DNA from 2 places in the Neisseria sp. 27098_8_158 genome. Region 2 is predicted to be linked to the other one. Evidence: predicted binding sites of a transcription regulator. Region 2 holds the regulator's gene; the other holds the start of a gene.
What was found. The regulator FNR, encoded in region 2, switches genes on or off when oxygen is low (the NO sensors DNR and NnrR bind a similar motif). The targets are predictions, from matches to a motif close to TTGATNNNNATCAA.
Positions count from the first base shown of each region.

Region 1: a site for FNR is predicted at 2,156-2,169, ahead of O3681_RS02115 (GbsR/MarR family transcriptional regulator). Genes of this name have one in related genera too.

Region 1 covers NZ_JAPWAZ010000001.1:430,610-440,541, reverse strand. The annotation lists gene O3681_RS02130 (DUF4189 domain-containing protein) at 1-520, shown strand, start outside; gene O3681_RS02125 (TrbM/KikA/MpfK family conjugal transfer protein) at 599-907, shown strand; gene ygiD (4,5-DOPA dioxygenase extradiol) at 1,170-1,955, opposite strand; gene O3681_RS02115 (GbsR/MarR family transcriptional regulator) at 2,194-2,712, shown strand; gene O3681_RS02110 (DoxX-like family protein) at 2,975-3,364, shown strand; gene O3681_RS02105 (DUF2269 domain-containing protein) at 3,361-3,843, shown strand; gene O3681_RS02100 (NAD-dependent epimerase/dehydratase family protein) at 3,884-4,732, shown strand; gene mobA (molybdenum cofactor guanylyltransferase MobA) at 4,861-5,442, opposite strand; gene O3681_RS02090 (histidine kinase) at 5,703-7,463, shown strand; gene O3681_RS02085 (response regulator transcription factor) at 7,460-8,116, shown strand; gene trmB (tRNA (guanosine(46)-N7)-methyltransferase TrmB) at 8,254-8,970, shown strand; gene ilvA (threonine ammonia-lyase, biosynthetic) at 9,030-9,932, opposite strand, start outside.
Region 2 covers NZ_JAPWAZ010000003.1:274,679-284,610, reverse strand. The annotation lists gene greA (transcription elongation factor GreA) at 1-314, shown strand, start outside; gene O3681_RS09675 (DUF4149 domain-containing protein) at 413-841, shown strand; gene O3681_RS09670 (OmpA family protein) at 976-1,737, opposite strand; gene O3681_RS09665 (CysB family HTH-type transcriptional regulator) at 2,180-3,130, shown strand; gene fnr (fumarate/nitrate reduction transcriptional regulator Fnr) at 3,217-3,951, opposite strand; gene hemN (oxygen-independent coproporphyrinogen III oxidase) at 4,113-5,534, shown strand; gene O3681_RS09650 (hypothetical protein) at 5,666-5,998, shown strand; gene O3681_RS09645 (DUF1289 domain-containing protein) at 6,349-6,594, shown strand; gene O3681_RS09640 (TraB/GumN family protein) at 6,633-7,619, shown strand; gene O3681_RS09635 (ornithine carbamoyltransferase) at 7,716-8,711, opposite strand; gene O3681_RS09630 (methylated-DNA--[protein]-cysteine S-methyltransferase) at 8,846-9,601, opposite strand; gene dapE (succinyl-diaminopimelate desuccinylase) at 9,700-9,932, opposite strand, start outside.

The DNA.
Region 1 (9,932 bases), on a different contig from region 2:
GAAAAAATTGCTTTTAGTACTATTAGGGCTGTCTAGCATAAATATTTATGCCAACGGTTGTGGCGGAGAATATCAGCCTGCAACAGGGACTTGTCGGATTATCGACGGTTCAGGCCGACAAATTTTATATAATGTTGGTAAGCCTCAATCTTCAAATAGTGATTCTACACAAAATCAAACTAACGTTATTAATATCAAAGTTCCTTCAAAATATGGAGCATGGGCAATCAATCCTAAAACAGGTATATCAGGTGGAGCACTTGAGATGGATTCACTTGCCGCAGCAAAAAAAGCGGCTATTAAAACCTGTGAAAGAGGTGGAAAAAATAAACCGTGCAAAGTTGATGCTTGGGTTCGCAATGGCTGTATCGCCGTTGCTCAAGGAAAAGATGGTTCAGCTTTTTTTGGTATAACCTCTCCGGGCATGGCTGAAGCGGAAGCATTAAGGAACTGTCAAAAAAGTGGAGCTTTACAATGTAGAATTATTGCTACCGAAGGTTGCTCTATGCCTAAATTTTAATAGATAACGGCTGTTTTGCTGACTAGATGGCCTTTAATATCCGCTCTAATCCCTATTCTATTTAACGAGTACGACACGATGAAAAATTTATCTATTTTTGTTTTAACCGCAGCTCTATTGCCGTTTTCTGCCTCTGCCGTCAACGCTTCAGATATTGCCGGAAAACTGCTGACAGGCGATAAAAAATATGCCTGCGAGGCCATTACCTGCCTGACTTCTCCGGGTACGCCACCTAAAGAATGCAACCCTGCACTCCACAGATTCTATTCTATTCACCACAAATACGCGCAAGATACCATCAGCGCCCGCCGCCGCTTCCTCCAGCAGTGTCCTGCTTCTCGTGACAAAGAGATTGCACCTATTATCGAAATAGTCGTACATCGATAATCTATCGACACAAAGGCCGTCTGAAATTCAGACGGCCTTTTCTCTTTTCAAAATGATTAAAATTTTAAAACTCTTCAAAATACAACCTCATCTACTACTCAAATTATTTACATTCTAAACTTACAGACTTAATCTCATCTTTGCCGATTATAGGTTAAGGTTTTTATATAGACATAAAATGCCGTCTGAAACAACTTAGCACCATCTGCAACGTGAGTCGGACAAATAAAGAATGGTTTGTTTTGTTCTGATTTTTCCCTTTTTATCCCACTAAAACTGACGTCATGCTGAGCGAACCTGCAATCAGGTTATCGTTGAAAAACGTAATATCGTCTTGCGGTTCGCGTAATGCCATGATGTACAGCAGCGGTAAGTAATGATCCGGAGTTGGCACAGAAAGCTCGGCCTTTTCGCCTAGCTGCTCATAATGCACCAAAGTTTCATTATCTCGTATTGCAATTGCCTGATTGACCGTTTCGCGGAACGCAAACGCCCAGTCATACCCTGCACCGATTTGATCGATATGTTCCCAGCTTATCGCCCTCAGATTATGCACAATATTGCCGCTGCCGATAATCAGCACGCCTTGCTCGCGTAAAGCAGATAATTTTTTCGCCAAGTTGAAATGCCATTCCGCCGATTGCAAACGGTTAAGGCTCAGTTGCACTACGGGAATATCGGCATCGGGATAGAGAAATTTCAACACCGCCCATGCGCCATGATCAAAACCACGCGTTGGGTTCAACTCGACATTTTCCGGCTGTAATAATGACTTCACTTGCTCCGCCAACTCGGGCGAACCGGGCGCGGGATATTGCATTTGGCTGAGCTCTTCAGGAAAGCCGTAGAAATCGTAAATCATTTCAGGGTGTTTACCTGATGTCACCTGCAAACGGCTGCTGTACCAATGCGCTGAAATCATCAAAATGGCTTTTGGTTTGGCAAACTTTTGCGTAATTAGGCTGAAATTCTGATTGAACGGGTTCTCTGTATCTAATGCATTCATCGGGCTACCATGCCCAACAAACAATACAGGCATTTTTTTCATGTTCTGCTCTTCGTTATCTGATCCAGCAGATTGTACGGATAAATTTTTATTCAAAAAATACCGGTTTACGAACAATATCTTTTACTAATAGGAAATAATAGCTGACAAAGTTGGATGTACCATTGATGTATTTAGAAAAATGCATTAAAAGGCCGTCTGAACATTTTTACTTCATACGCCAAAATTTCTTCATTTCTGTATTGACAGAAATAAAAGATAAAAATAGAATACCATCACTATGAAACTGAATCCGACCACTGAAAAATTTATCCTCCATTGGGGTGAAATGGGTACCAAATGGGGGGTCAACCGTACCGTTGCACAAATCCACGCCCTGCTCTACATCTTGGGCAGGCCGATGAATGCCGAAGAAATTACCGAAACGCTCGGCGTAGCGCGCTCCAATGTCAGCAACAGTATTAAAGAGTTGCAAAACCTGAGATTGGTACATACCGTGCATATCTTGGGCGATAGGCGCGATCATTTTGAAACTTCGGATGATGTCTGGACTTTGTTCCGTACTATTGCAGAAGTGCGTATGCAGCGTGAAATCGAACCGACGCGGCAATTTTTGCAAAGCCTGATCGACAGCCCTGAATTTAGTCAGGAAAATGAAACTGCCAAGCAGCGAATCCGACAAACCCATGATTTCATCAGTACGCTGACCATGTGGGCAAATGAAATGCTGAAGCTTTCTACTTCAACCATGGTAAAAATTTTGAAAATAGGCGCTGGAATACAAAAATTTTTCCGATGATGGCAATGGACTTGTTCTCAATAAACATAGCCAATGCTATTTAGGATATGGAAACATGCTCATGGCAGCCTTGCATGGGCATGTTTATCTGAAGCTTGATATTCTTTGGTAGATTTTGAATCACTGGATATGGATTTCCCTCCTAAGGAAACAATCTAGAAACCTATCTAAAATTTTTTACCCTATAATTTCTCTTTTAACAGAAATTTTAGAAATAACAGACTAAAATATAAACAAACCAAAATGAAATTAGGAAACCAATATGTCCGGCAACACTACACACACAACTCCCGCCTACCTGCCTTACTCAATGGGGCTGCTATGGCTCTGGAGCGGTACCCAACCTCTGTTTTTCATGCCTGAAATGTCATTGGATTTGCTACATTCGGTCGGTATTCCCAATCCGTTGCAATGGCCTACATTAATCGCCGCTTCTCTGCTGGACATTGGTTTTGCTTTTTTATGCTTCAGCCGCCTTCGTTCCCATTCATCAGTATGGCTGCTGCAATTGATAACCGTCGCGGCATACAGCCTGATTATCGCCTTCGGGCTGCCCGAAATGTGGGCACATCCATTTGCGCCTTTGGTAAAAAACCTGCCGATTATGGCTACTTTATTTTTCTTGTATCAATCCGTAGGAGATAAAAAATGAACACTTATTTAATTGTTAAAACCCTGCACATCATCTCGGCTACCTTAATGGTCGGCACCGGTTTTGGTACAGCGTTTTACCTCTTTTGGGCAAACCGCAGCGGTTCAGTTGCCGCGCAGTCGGTCGTCTCACATTGGGTCATCAAAGCAGATTGGTGGTTTACAACTCCCGCCGTCATTTTCCAACCCCTGTCCGGCTTATGGATGCTGTATGAACGCGGCTACACTGTTGCCACTATGCTGGAACAAAATTGGGTATGGATGACGCTGGCCTTATACATCTTTTCAGGCATTTGCTGGCTGCCTGTTGTTTGGCTGCAAATCCGCATGGCCAAGATTGCAGAAAAAGCGCATAAAGAAAACGCAGACACTATTCCGGAGCCCTACTGGCGTTACGCCAGACGCTGGGAATTGCTCGGCTATCCTGCCTTTTGCGCCACTATTGTGATTTACTTCCTGATGGTGATGAAACCGATTTAAAGGTTTTCAGACGGCCTCAGTAACAACATAAAGAAAAACCATGAACATCATCATTTTCGGAGGCAGCGGCTTCATCGGTAGCCGTACCGCTCAAATCCTAAAAGAACAAGGTCACCAAGTTTGCACGCCCGACCGCCGCGCCTTCGACTTTCTTCATCCTGATGAAACCGCCGCACGCCGTTTATTGGAAGGGCAAGACGTCCTCATCAACTGCATTGGAATTATGAGCAGGCATGCAGAAATACTCGAAACCGTACACCACCATACCCCCAAACAGCTCGCCGTATGGGCAAAAGCAGCAGGCATAAAACGCTGGGTGCAACTATCCGCGCTGGGTGCCGATCCATCTCAATCCATCAACTTTGTCGGCAGCAAAGGACGTGGCGATGATGCCATTGCTCAAAACGGCATACCGATTGCCATAGCCAGACCATCCGTCGTTTACGGGCGAGGAGGAAGCAGTTGCGAGCTATTCATCAAACTAGCCTGCCTCCCTTTACTTCCCTTACCGGAAGCCGGTCGCTTTCATTTGCAGCCCGTACACCTTGCCGATGTTGCCGAAGGTTTGGCAAAACTTGCCGTCCAAGCCGTCCCAACCGACAATAACCATAGCATCATTAATATGACCGGTAGCAAAACGCTGACTTTGGCGGAATACCTGACCACCATCCGCCAAACCCTGCACCATAAACCGCCACAACGTATTCTGTCCGTTCCCCTACGCCTGCTTGAGCCAGCACTGCCGTTGGCAAACATCCTCAGCAACAGCATTATCAGCCGAGACAGCTTTTCCCTACTCAAGCAAGGCTCATGCGCCGACTATTCTGATTTTGCAGCTTTACTAGGCAGGGAACCATTGGCGGCAGAAAACTTTGCCGGTTGCCTATAATTCATTTAACTTTAAAATGACAAAACAAAGGCCGTCTGTTTGTTGTTCAGACGGCCTAAAGCTTTTATAAAATACTTTATTGCAAAACAATTCAGTTCATCAGAAGCTTATTGCTTCTACCTACCCAACTACAAAGGCTGGGCCAAATCGTTTTCCGTGTTGTAGCTGATAAAATCCTGCTCATGAGGGAAATGGACAACCCGCGCGCGCTGTTGTTGCAACCAGCCGCGTATGCTGCGCATTCCTGAATAAAGGTATGGCACGGTGCTTTGCAGGATTTGTGGCCGGATAAACATCACGCTGTAATGCGGTCTAGCCGGGGTTTCAACATAAAATGCATTGCACAACGGCGTGCGTTTGGCGATGGTCTCAAACTGGGAAACCAAGTTTTCAGGCAGGCGGGGCATATCGCAGGAGACGATAAGCAGCCAGTCTGCAGTAGCAATTTGCAAATCGTTGGCGGCGGTACACAAGGCGGCTAAAGGGCCGTAATGTTGCCATTGGCGTGCATCGGAGAAAACGTGCGCGCTGCGTTGGGCGTAGGATTCGAGATTGCGGTTGGCACTGATGGCGATATGACTGACTTGCGGGCGGATTTTTTCGATAACGTGGTCTATCAAGGCTTTGTTGTGCCATTGCACCAACCCTTTATCGACACCTCCCATCCGGCTTCCCTGCCCGCCGGCCAATATCAGTGCAAAAATTTTCATTTTGGTAGTCCTTTGCAAAGCAGAGTGTGTAAGTGTTATTCGCGATGTTGTATTTATGGAATAAGTTTTTAAGGCTTCAGGCCGTCTGAAACCTGATTTTGTGATTTAATTCACTTAAGATGAATTTTATCATAACATGATTTTACATTAAACCCCTGTTTTTTCTTATCATAACCATACAATTATTTTAGACAGGTTGTTTATAGGTCGAAAGAATGATATTTTTATAAGATTATCGGATTAGTCTTCCTGCGTGCTTTATGCGTTTATTCTCTGGATCTTCAGACGGCCTGAGCCTGTCCTCGCGTTTAAAACTACTGACTATGTTATGGGTCGGCTCGGCTTTTTTATCGATTGCCTTTACCCTGCTGCTTTCTTGGCGTTTGGAAAGCGCGGCTAAAACGATTGAAGATGCGGGCAGCTTGAAAATGCAGGTGTATCGCTTGGCTTATATGGCAAGCGTCCGTACGCCCAATGCTCAAATTGACAACCAAATCAAAGAATTTGAACGTACGCTGGCCAATGTAACGCAAAGCGATGCCATTCATCCGCTGATTCCGTCACGAATGCCGCTGGCTTACGATTTGATCCAATCGATGCTGTTAATTGATTGGGAATCCAACATCAAGCCTTCTTTGCAACATTACGAGCGGCCGACCCAAATCGGCTTATACCGTTTTGCCGGCAATATCGAGCTGTTTTTACAGGCGATGGAAAACGCCAACGAGCAAAATACTTTGTGGCTGCGCCGTTTTCAAATGGCGATGATGCTGATGATTTTAGTGGCTGCCGGCTTGATGATTGTTTGGCATTATTCGTGGATCATCCGGCCGCTGGAAAAATTGCGCGACGGGGTGGAAACCATCAGCGAAGGCCGTTTCGGGGTTCAAATCGATACAGACCAAATTCGTGAATTCGCCCAAGTCAGCAAGGGCTTCAACCAAATGAGCCGCCGTCTGAAAACGCTTTATACGGATTTAGAAGGACAGGTTGCCCAACAAACCCAAGATTTGGCCCGGCAAAACCGTGATTTGACCCTGCTCTACCAGACTACGCGCAACCTGCACCAAACCTTTACGCCGCAACAGGCGGCAGAAGAATTTTTAACTCAGATTCTGCCGGCATTTTCCGCTCTGGGCGGTACGGTATATCTTTCCGATGAAGAACGCAAACGCTCTGACTTGGCGGCAAGCGTCGGTGAAACTGAAGAAGGAAATCGTGTAGAATTTCCGATCGTTTATCAAGACGAACAACTCGGCGTACTGACCCTATATTTTTCAGACGGCCATATGCCTGATGAGCAAGACGAAAAACTGCTGCATACCTTAAGCGGACAGCTGGGCATTTCCATCGCCAGCAACCGCATGGAACAAGAGCGCCGCCTTCTTGCAGTTTTACAGGAGCGTAACTTGATTGCGCAAGGTTTGCATGACAGCATCGCGCAAGCTTTGACCTTTTTGAATTTGCAGGTACAAATGCTGGAAAGCGCGTTTGCTTCAGACCAACGCGAGCAGGCTGAAGAAAATATCGGCTTCATCAAAGACGGCGTGCAGGAATGCTACGAAGACGTACGCGAACTTTTGATGAATTTCCGCACCAAAATCAGTAATAAAGATTTTCCTGAAGCGGTAGAATCGCTGCTGGCGCGTTTTGAACGACAAACCAGTATTCCAGTTGATTTAAAATGGCAGGACGACGGGCAGGCTTTGAATTATGATGAGCATTTGCAAATCATCTTCATCTTGCAGGAAAGCCTGTCCAATATTCGGAAGCATGCGCGTGCGCAACATGTCAGCGTCGAAATTGCCAACCACGGCGATTTTGTCATGACAATTCGGGACGACGGCGCAGGCTTTAATAAAGAACACCTATCAAACCGGCCTTCAGGCGAACATGTCGGCTTGGGCATTATGCAGGAACGGGCCCAACGGATTAACGCAGAATTGGCCATTACATCGCAGATTGGGCAAGGTACGGCGGTTATGCTGACTTTGCCGCAACAAATGAGAACAGCATCATGACGATTAAAATTACCCTTATTGACGACCACACCCTATTTCGCAGCGGTATCAAGGCATTGCTTTCACGCCAGCCTGATTTTGAAGTCGTCGGCGAAGCTTCAGACGGCCTGGCCGGCGTAAAAATGGTTGAGCAGCTCAAGCCTGATGTAGTCTTGCTGGACTTGGATATGCCGGTTATGAACGGCCGCGAAGCATTGGCTCAAATTTTAAGTATCAATCCGCAGCTGACCGTCATCATGCTTACCGTTTCCGAAGACAGCGACGATTTGACCGAATGTATGCGTATGGGTGCAAAAGGCTTTTTGCTGAAAAACATCAATGCCGACTTCCTGTTGGAAAGCATCCGCAAAGCCGTTGATGGCGACAATGTCTTCTCCCCTGAAATGACCAGCCGCTTGGTGCAATCGCTGATTTCCCCTTCTCCTTCACGCTCCGACCACCTGCTGGCGCAGCTGACTCCGCGCGAAATGGAAATCTTGGGCTACCTTGCCGCCGGACACAGCAATAAAATCATTGCCCGCCATTTAAATTTGGCTGAGTCAACCGTCAAAGTGCATGTGCAGAACCTGTTGCGTAAGTTGAACCTAAGCAGCCGCGTTCAAGCAGCGGTTTATGCGGTGCAACACAAAGTACCGCAACCGGTATTGTCTTAATCAGGCCGTCTGAAACCTTCTTTTTAAAAGGTTTCGGGAAGAGCGTTTATTCGCTATAATCACGCCGATTTATATGCAGGGTTGTCTGATTCTTTCAGACGGCCTTTTTATTTGATTTCTCACTGATTTAAAACAATATGTCCGAAAACATTCCAGAAAATACACCCGAAAACACCGTTCCTGAAGAACACAAACGCAGCATCCGCAGTTTCGTCTTACGTCAAGGCCATATGACCACGGCCCAACAGCGCGCCATTGATACGATGTGGCCGCAATTTGGTGTGGACTTCCAAGAAGCTCCTTTGGACTTGAACCGCACTTTTGGACGGGACAATCCTAAAGTATTGGAAATCGGTTTCGGTATGGGCGTCGCGACAGTGGAAATCGCCAAATGTCTGCCCGATACCGACTTTTTAGCAATTGATGTTCACGGCCCGGGCGTCGGCAATATTTTGAAGCTGATTGAGGAAGAACACATTTCCAATATCCGTGTGATGCGTCATGATGCAGTGGAAGTAGTGGAAAAGATGCTGGAAGACGGTTCTTTAGACGGCATTCATATTTTCTTCCCTGACCCTTGGCACAAAAAACGCCACAATAAACGCCGCTTGGTACAAGTGCCGTTTGTTGAAAAGCTGCTGCCCAAACTCAAAAGTGGCGGCTATGTCCATATGGCGACCGACTGGGAAGAATACGCCGTGCAAATGCTGGAGGTTTTGAGCAGTTTTGACGCTTTGCAAAACACGGCTGCCGATTACGCCCCTACGCCCGATTATCGTCCTGAAACCAAATTTGAAGCCCGAGGCAAACGATTGGGTCATGGCGTTTGGGACTTGGTATTCCGTAAGAAATAAAGCCAAACATAAAACAAAAGGCCGTCTGAAAAATTTCAGACGGCCTTTTATCTTACTGATTAAGCCAAGAAAAGTTTATAAGCCGGATTATCGGTTTCTTCTTTATAAACATAACCCAAGCTCTCCAAAAAGTCGGCAAAGGCTTCATTGTCACTTTCAGGTACATCGATACCGACCAAAATACGGCCGTAGTCCGCACCATGATTGCGATAATGGAACAAAGTAATATTCCACTCGGCACGCATATGGTTCAAGAAACGGGACAACGCACCCGGGCGTTCAGGAAATTCAAAGCTGACCAAACGTTCGCTGGAAACTTTTTCCGTACGTCCTCCGACCATGTAACGGATATGGATTTTGGCGATTTCATCATTGGTCAGATCGACATTCGGCAAACCAGCATCAGCCAGTTGTTTACTGATGACGGCCAAGTCTTGCGCACCTGCAGTTTGCAAACCGACAAAAATATGAGCATTTTTGTCGTTGCCGTAGCGATAGTTGAACTCGGTAATATTCCGACTGCCCAAGACATTGATAAACTTGAGGAAGCTGCCTTTTTCTTCAGGAATGGTAACGGCGAAAATGCCTTCGTTACCCTCGCCCAGCTCACTGCGTTCAGAAACATGGCGCAGGCGGTGGAAGTTCATGTTGGCACCGCTGGTGACCGCAACCAAGTTTTGAGCTTGGATATTGTTTTTCGCAACGTAAGCCTTCAAGCCGGCAAGTGCCAATGCGCCCGCAGGCTCGGTAATGCTGCGCGTATCGTCAAAAATATCTTTAATCGCGCCGCACAACATATCCGTATTGACCGTAATAATTTCGTCCAACAGCTCTTTACACAGGCGGAAGGTTTCCTCGCCCACCACTTTAACCGCCGTGCCGTCTGAAAACAGGCCGACATCTTTCAAATGTACGATTTCCCCAGCCTCGACCGATTGCTTCATACAGCAAGAATCATCGGT
Region 2 (9,932 bases):
AAGGCTTTATCGAAGGCCGCATCGCCGAGTTGGAACACAAACTCTCTATGGCGCACATCATCAACCCTGCCGAAATCCACGCCGAAGGCAAAATCGTATTCGGCACAACTGTGACACTGGAAGATTTGGAAACTGAAGAACAAGTTACCTACCAAATCGTCGGTGAAGATGAAGCAGACATCAAAGAACGCAAAATCTACGTTGGCTCCCCCATTGCCCGCGCCCTAATCGGCAAAGAAGAAGGCGATATTGCAGAAGTTCAAGCACCCGGTGGCGTGCGTGAATATGACATCATTGCCGTGCAATATATTTAAATAAACAAAAGGCCGTCTGAAAACATTTTCAGACGGCCTTTTGCTGTACCTAAAAACACCATAATTAAAGAAAATAAAATCTTCCCAGGAGAAGCATAATGAATCTACTATACAAAATTATCCACACCGCTGCCGCCATGTGGCTTGGTATGCAGCTGACAGCAGGCTATGTTACCGCCCCTATCCTGTTTCGCCTCCTGCCCAAAATACAGGCGGGAGAAATTGCCGGCATTTTGTTTGCCATTACAGCACTATGTGGCTTAGTTATTTTTGGTGCAGCCTATGCCTTTTTCAGAAAACAGCTGGCCTCACTTTCTTGGTGGATATTGGTGCTTTGGCTACTCTTAGCCTGCAACCATCTTTTGGTTACACCGGTTATCGAGGCACACAAGTACGGTCTGGATAACTGGCTACTGTCCCTAGTAGGTGGAACATTCGGCGTTTGGCACGGCTTATCCAATATCATCTTTTTGATTTGTACAATACTGGCAGCCATCTGCGTATGGAAATGGCCCAAGTCAAACTAATCTGTCTTAATAAAAGGCCGTCTGAAAATAAATCTTTCAGACGGCCTTTTATTTTGAATCATGAATTTCCTGATTATTCAAATATAAGCCATAAAAAATGCCCTGCATATTGCAGGGCATTTTTCACAAACCGATTAAGGTTTAGCGTAACCGTGAACGCCATTGTAAGGAGCTGGGATCCAACCTTCATCAGTAGCAGGCAATTCGCCTTGACCTTCGATAGTTTGGCCTGGAGCAACTTGACGAGTAACAACGCTGCGGATTTTAACGTCAACGCGGCGGTCAGGCTCGATACAAGCGATAAGAGCAGCACGTTTCTTAGCTTTAGAAACTTTTTTGCCCAGTTTAGCAACTTCAGCTTCACAAGTAGCAGTCATTTGAGCTTGAGATTCGCCCAGACCTACTACAGAGATTTTGCTAGAAGCAACGCCACGGCCTACCAAGTAGTTAGCCACTACGTTAGCACGACGCTCAGACAGAGCTTGGTTGTATTGCTCAGAACCCATGAAGTCAGTGTGACCTTCAACACGTACAGTTTGTACGCTTTCGTTGCTCAGGCGTTGAGCCAAAGCGTTCAGGTTTTCTTGAGCTTCAGGACGCAGGTTGTCTTTGTCGAAGCCGAACAGAGTTTTAGAAGACAGGGAAACAGTTTCATCAACATACTCAGGAGCTTGTTGTACAGGAGCAACTGCTTCGCGGTCACCACATTCAACACGGCCTTGGGTAGCTTTGTCGAAGTAGGTGTCTTTCCAGCATTCGCCGTAGTTGTTACGGACGATTTCTTGAGATTGGCTGCTTACGACGTAGCCGTGTTTGGTGTGCGCTTCACTTGCCATTGCAGTGCCTGAAGCAACCAATGCAACGAACAATGCGCTTAATTTCAGCTGTTTGGTCATTTTATTCCCTCATCAAATTGTTATGCGGCGGACTAGGAAAGCAACCGCTGCAAAGTACCAATATACAGGCCGCAGTATCAAAACAGCGGCAAATCGGATATATCAGGTTGCACTATAAAGAAGCGCAAGGCAAACTGTCAATACTCGATGCCTTCAAACAATTATGAAGTGCCTGCTTCCTAGTAGTTAATCATGCCGAAAAATCAATCTTGTGTCATTAATTTAGGGCAAAATCAGCCAATTCACCCGCCCCAAGTTGTACAAAAACAACAAAACTTCATCCCCCTTTCATTCACAGATTTCCTGTTTTCATATCATTAAAAGATATTTTCATTAAAAACAAGCGTTTTCAAAACTCAGGGCAAAACCGGGCAAAATATGTTAAATTACAGACCGTTTGTCGCACAAAATCCACAATAACAACGTATCCGATACTGCTACCATGAAACTGCAACAATTACGTTACGCCCTTGAAGTTTACCGGCACAATCTGAATGTCTCCGAGGCTGCCGATGCGCTTTTTACATCCCAACCCGGCATTTCCAAACAAATCCGCCTGCTTGAAGAAGAATTGGGTATCCAAATTTTTATCCGCAGCGGCAAGCGTGTGGTTTCCGTTTCGCAACCGGGCAAAGCCGTATTAGAGATTTCGGAACGAATTTTACGTGATGTACAAAACATTAAAAATATCGGCAGCGAGTTTACCGATCACGACAGCGGCTCGCTGACCATCGCGACAACGCATACCCAGGCGCGTTATGCCTTGCCCACAATCGTTGCGGAATTTGTCAAAAACTACCCTAAAGTCAATTTGACCATCAAACAAGGCAGCCCTTCTGCCATTGCGCAAATGGTCAGCAGCGGCGAAGCGGATTTGGCAATTATTACTGAACGTATTGACGATCATCCCGAGTTGGGCAAACTGCCCTGCTATGAATGGAACCATGCCGTCATTGTTCCGCACGACCACCCTCTTTTGGACTGCCGCAATCCTTTAAGCCTTGAAGATTTGGCTTCTTTTCCGCTGGTTACTTACGAATTTGCTTTTAATTCCGGCAGCAGCATTGCGCGTACATTTAATAAAGCGCATATTGAGCAACCTGATGTTGCCTTATCGGCTGCCGATACGGATGTATTGAAGACGTATGTTCGCTTAGGCTTGGGTGTTGGTTTGATGGCCAAAATGGCGTACGATCCCGCGGTCGATCAAGATTTACAGCTGATTGATGCGGCGCACTTATTTGAACCGTCGCCCACTTGGATAGCCTTACGCTCGGATACTTACCTGCGCGGTTATACCTATGATTTTATACAGATGTTTGCACCGAAACTGACCCGTGAAGCAGTTGACCGCATTCTGTACACGCCGGTTGTTGAAGATTTTTCAATTTAACATCTAACTATAACTTGCGTAACTTAACAATTATTCTTTAATTCTTGTTAAAAAGGCCGTCTGAAATATTTCAGACGGCCTAAGATTCAGATAGCGTGCGAACAACCAGAAACCATTTTCTTCAAGGTTGTCGCATCTAAGATTTTGATGTGCTTGTGTTCAACAGAAATCAAGCCTTCATGATGGAATTTAGACAAGGTGCGGCTGACTGTTTCCAGTTTCAGCCCCAAATAGCTGCCGATTTCCTCACGCGACATCCGCAAGATAAAATCATTAGCGGCAAAGCCTCGTGAATAGAGACGCTGGGATAGGTTGAGCAAGAATGCCGCCAATCGCTCTTCAGCGCGCATATTGCCCAAAAGCAGCATAACGCCCTGATCTCGGACAATTTCGCGGCTCATCAAGCGGAAAAAGTGAGAACGAAGACTGGGAATATCCTGTCCAAGTTCTTCAATATGTGTAAACGGAAGCTCGCATACTTCGCTGTCTTCCAAAGCCACAGCATCACAGCTGTGAATATGGGAACAAATCCCATCCATACCGATCAGCTCGCCCGACATAAAAAAGCCGGTTACCTGATCTCGTCCATCTTGGCTGGCGACTGTTGTCTTAAAGAAGCCTGCACGGATGGCAAACAAAGAGGTAAACGGCTCGCCGGCACGGAACAGGTATTCACCTTTTTTCAGACGGCGGCTTTGACGAATAACCGCATCTAATTGTGAAAATTCGTTAGGCATTAGTCCGACAGGCAAACACAGTTCTCGTAAAGAACATGTGGAACACAAGGTTTTCATTTGATGTGTTGCATTGTGTGTAGCCATAACGCACCTTTAATTTGCTTAATTTTCTCAACCCCTGATGAAGCCGAATAACTATTGACCCAAGTCAAAGTTGGCATATCATTATCAGGCATTCTACCAAACTATCGAAATTTTGACTAAAATTTTCCCTAATTTCCTTACTTTATACTACAAGCCCAACCATGAAAATCATCCCCATCTCAAATAACACCAACACAAACAATGAATTACCGGAATTTGACCGTGAATTGATTGCCAGTTTGCCATCAAGCGGTCCTCGCTATACCTCCTATCCGACCGCCGACCGCTTCCATGAAGGCTTTAAAGAAGCCGAATATATCCAAGCTTTAAACCTGCGCAACATGGGCGCGCTCAACAAACCCCTTTCGCTCTACATCCACATCCCCTTCTGCAATACCATCTGCTACTACTGCGGCTGCAACAAAATTATTACCAAAGACAAAAGCCGTGCCGATGCCTATATCCAGTATCTGGAAAAAGAAATGGAATTGCTGGCACCGCATTTAGGCGGACGACACCAGCTTGCGCAACTCCACTTCGGCGGCGGCACGCCCACATTCCTAAGCGACGACCAACTCGAACGCGTCTTCGAAATGATCCGCAAATACTTCCAGCTGATTCCCAACGGCGAATACTCCATCGAAATCGACCCGCGCAAAGTCAGCCGCGAAACCGTCCTCAAACTGGGCAAACTCGGTTTCAACCGCATGAGTGTCGGTATTCAAGACTTTGACCCTAAAGTGCAGGAAGCCGTCAACCGCATTCAAAGTTATGAAGAAACCAAAGAAGTGATTGATGCCGCGCGTGAAGCCGGGTTTAAATCGGTCAGCGTCGATTTGATTTACGGCCTGCCGCACCAAAACACCGAAAGCATCAAAACCACCATCGACACGGTCTTGTCCCTCGACCCCGACCGCCTCGCCCTCTACCACTACGCCCACCTGCCACATATCTTCAAACCGCAACGCCGTATCGACACCAATGTCGTCCCCGGCAGCGAAGAAAAACTCGATATGCTGCAATATTGCGTTCAAACCCTGACCGAGCGCGGCTACGTTTTCATCGGTATGGACCACTTTGCCAAACCTGATGATGAACTCTCCATCGCCCTCAAAGAAGGCTTCCTGCAACGCAACTTCCAAGGCTACTCGACCTATGCCGACTGCGACTTGGTGGCGATCGGCGTCTCCTCTATCGGCAAAATCGGCAGCACCTACTCCCAAAACGAGCGCGACATCGATGCCTATTACGCCGCACTCGATGCCGGACATCTACCGATTATGCGCGGCTACCAGCTTAATCAAGACGACATTCTGCGCCGCAACATCATTCAGGATTTGATGTGCCGCTTCTCGCTTGATTATCAAATTTACGAAAGCGTGTTCGGCATTCCGTTTAGCCGCTATTTTGTAGCGGAACTGGAAGATATGAAACAACTGGAAACCCTCGGTCTGGTCCGCCTCAAACCGCACGGTCTGACCGTTACACCGAAGGGCCGTTTCTTGATCCGCAACATCGCCATGGTGTTCGACTACCATTTGCGCCATAAAGAAACCAAAGCCAAATACTCGCAAACCGTATAAACAGGAATGGAAAAGGTCGTCTAAAAATTTTCAGACGACCTTTGTTTTTATTTTCAATACTTTCGGGTAACATAAAACCATATTTTCCGCTTTATCAGAATTCAAAGTTAATTTGTATAGGCGCGTATCCTATGGTTACCGAACAGCAAAACGATATCCTCAGCATCAATCAAGTACAGCTTCTCCTTGCTGAAAAACGCACGGCACTTGCTATCATGCGTACAGGTATTGCCGTTTTCGCACTCCCTTTGTCTATTTTCAGTGCGCTGATTGCGACATCGAAATGGTATGAGGCCGTTGATGTTTGGCCTTTGCTCGTACTGGTCAGTCTGATGAACATCAGTTTGATTTTTTTCTCGGTCTATCTGATTACCCGCTCGCTCCGTAGAATGCACCAATACGACCGAATGATTGCCGATATCAAATACAACAACCAGTCTTTGCGTAAACTGATTAAGTCATAAAGTGCAAATAGTTGGAGCTGGGCATAAGGTCGTCTGAAAATCAAAATATAGAGGAACTCTAGATTTGTATTAAAACATGATTCTGCCAAACATACCGTAATTGATCTTGGAGACCTTACTGTACACTTTGCTCCCCCATTTGGAATCGATACGATACCATTGCAGTACAAGATATAATCTGCAATATATTTATGGTTTCTCTTAGGTTTTTTATGCCTAGAACTTATTGAAATGATCAACTCAATTGGATATTAGGAACCCTGCTGGATACACCGATCGTGTTTAGACAAATACGAATGCAGTCTGCAATTTTGGTTTATCCGGTCTCAGGTCTCGAACGCTTTTAAAATATGGAACAACCCGATTTTTTCCCCATCCCCAGTCCCTGTATAGGTGTCTGCGAAGCCAATGCCAAAGGTTATTGCAAAGGCTGCCTGCGCAGCCGGGAAGAGCGCCTGTACTGGCTCCAGATGACCGACAGCCAAAAGCATCAAGTCATGCACCTTCTATCCCTCAGGAAAGCCAAAATCCGCAACCGCAAAACAGAAAAGCCCGACACGGGCGAACATCCGGTTCAAAACCTGCTCGATTTCTAAATTGCCCTTGCCTACCGCACACCACAATAAGGAAAAACATGAAAAAACTGCTTGCCTGCCTGCTGATACCATTTACCGCCCTCGCCTTGGGCACCTGCAAACCCGCCGCGACCTCACCCGAAAGCAAACCTGCCGAACTTAACTGGCAGCAGCCTAAACTGACCAGCAATGTCTGGAAAATCAGCAAAGAAGGCCAACCCGATTCCTACCTGCTCGGCACCATCCACATGGGGCAAACCAATCAAACCTTATCTTCCGATGCAGTCAAACTATTGCAATCTGCCGACCAACTGACGACAGAAGTTGATGCATTGCCGGACAGCAGTCCGGAAACAAAAAAAATGTATCAAAAATACTTCAAAGAAGTCATGAGTACCGAACCGCTCAGCCGCAAGCTTGGCAAAACAGATTTCCGTCTTTTACAAGAAATCTATTCACAAAATGAAGAAAGCCGACACATTGCCAAAATTGCCGACAAACTCCACCCGTGGGCAGCATTGGTTTTTGCCGGCAGCGCATTTCCCCAAGGATATAGCGCAGAAACCGGTGCAGATATGTTGCTGACCAACGCAGCAGTCAATATCAACAAACCGCGTGGTTCATTAGAAAGCTTGGACGATGTTACCGCGATCTTCAAAGCACAGCCTGAAGAGACCATGCTCAACTTTCTGAAAGCCAGCATTAAAACCAATAAAGAAGAAACCGAAGATATCAAAAAACTCCATCAAGCCTATTCAGACGGCCGCTTTGAAGAACTCATTCCACTTTTGGAAGAAACCGAACAGCGCACCCTCAAACGTGTTGATGCTAAATATGCCAAAAACATGTCCGATTGGCTGAAAAACGACCTCCTGATCCGCCGCAACTTGGCATGGCTACCTGAAATCCGCAAGCAATCGGCCAAACAAAGCACCCTCTTTGCTGTCGGCATTGCCCATTTACCCAGCGAAAAAGGCTTAATCGAACTGCTACGTAAAGAAGGCTATCAAGTAACGCCCGAACCCAAAGTTCTGATTTGGCAATAAACCCAATCAAACAACAAGGCCGTCTGAAAGTCTTTCTTTCAGACGGCCTTTATTTAATCTCTATTAAATGAAGCTGTAAGCAATGTTGAGACAAAATCAATCGCCCAATGCCGCTACCATCACCGCTTTAATCGTGTGCATCCGGTTTTCTGCCTGATCAAACACAATGCTGGCTTCGCTTTCAAAGACTTCTTCCGTTACCTCCACACCATTCAGGCCGAATGTCTCATAAATCCATTCGCCGACTTTGGTTTCGCGATTATGGAAAGCAGGCAGGCAATGCATAAACTTGACTTGCGGATTTTCAGCCGCGGCCATTAATTCGGGCGTAACTCGGTAATCTTTCAGCAAATCGATACGTTCCTGCCATGCCTCTTTAGGCTCACCCATGCTGACCCACACATCGGTATGGATAAAATCCACGCCTTTCACGGCTTCTTTCACATTCTCCGTCAACAGAATCCGTCCACCGGTCTCTTTGGCAACAGCCTGCACCGTCTCGATAATGTTTTCAGACGGCCACAAACTTTTCGGCGCACCGATACGCACGTCCATGCCCAGTTTCGCAGCCAACACCAGCAACGAATTGGCCATGTTGTAACGCGCATCGCCGACATAGGCAAACGCAATTTGGTTCAAAGGCTTATTGCTATGCTCGCGCATCGTCAGCGCATCAGCGAGCATTTGAGTCGGGTGGAACTCATTGGTCAAACCGTTGAACACAGGCACGCCTGCATATTTGGCCAGTTCTTCCACCACATCCTGTCCAAAGCCGCGATATTCGATACCGTCAAACATCCGCCCCAAAACACGCGCCGTATCCTTAATGCTTTCCTTATGCCCGATTTGGCTGGCAGACGGCTCCAGATAAGTTACCCCTGCACCTTGATCACGTGCGGCCACTTCAAACGCGCAACGGGTGCGGGTTGATGTTTTCTCGAAAATCAGAGCAATGTTTTTCCCCTTCATCCGCTGCACTTCGCGCCCTGCTTTTTTAGCAGCCTTCAATTCGGCTGCAAGGTCGAGATAGGTGGTAATTTCTTCCGGCGTAAAATCCAAAAGTTTTAAAAAATGGCGGTTTTTCAGGCTCATGTCTTATTTCTCTTTTTCTAGCGTGGGCATTGCCCAACATTTTTCTCCATGCAGATTTTTCCGGGCTTCCCCGACCTTCTGCTACTCAATTTTTCAGCGTGCGAAGCCTGCCCCTAATGCAGCCTCTTATCCTCTCAAAACAAGGCCGTCTGAACCTCGCCTCGCTCCAAGGCAAGCAACGATTGTTTGCGGTTCAAACCGCCTGCGTAGCCGGTCAGCTTACCGTCGCTACCGATAACGCGGTGGCAGGGAATCAAGATAGACACCTTGTTCTGCCCGTTTGCAGCGGCAACGGCACGAATGGCTTTAGGATTACCCAACTGTTGCGCCTGCTCCTTGTAGCTGCGCGTTTCGCCGTAAGGAATGGTCAGCAGTGCATTCCATACCTGCTGCTGAAAGGCTGTACCTATCGTTTCCAAAGGTGTCGCAAAAACTTTCAGACGGCCTTGGAAGTATAAATCCAATTCTTGGCGTAAAAGTTGCGTTTGCTCATTTTCTTGAAAAATAAACTGCCCACGCAAAGCTTTTTGGACAGCCATGATTTCCTGTTCCATATGTTTCTGCCCGACAAATTCCAGCAGACACAAACCCTTACTGCCGAACACCGCCAACATCTCGCCCAACGACGTGGCAACCGCGGCCGCAGTCAGTTCGTTCGGACTATCAGGATAACGCGTTTCCAACAGACGGATGGCTCGGCGGATACGGACATATTCTTCGGGCGTGCAGCCGATACGGTCAATAAAATCCTGCTCGAACTGCTTGGCTTCGTGTTCCGTCAAACATTCATACATCAGGGTTTCGAGGTCGGTGGGAAAATAGGTTTCCAGTCGCTCGCGGATTTCATTCCACTTTAATGGAAGCTCGTTTAAAGAAGGCAGAGTAATCATATTTTGCCTTGTTCAATTATCGATAACTTAAGAGAAAACCGAAAGAGCAAAAGAATCGTATCGCCCTATCGTTTTTCAAAGCCTATGGTACGGCCTTTTCACTTCAACAGGCGTTTCAATATACCTTCATACACCGCCGACAACTTCGGAATATCGTCCAGCCGCACGTTTTCATTGATTTGGTGGATGGTCGCGTTAGACGGGCCTAACTCGATGAGTTCTTTGGCAATGGCTTTGATGAAGCGTCCGTCCGAAGTGCCGCCGGTGGTGGACAATTCGGCCTCAACACCACAAATCTCGGCAATGGCTTCGCGTGCCACGTCGGTCAGTT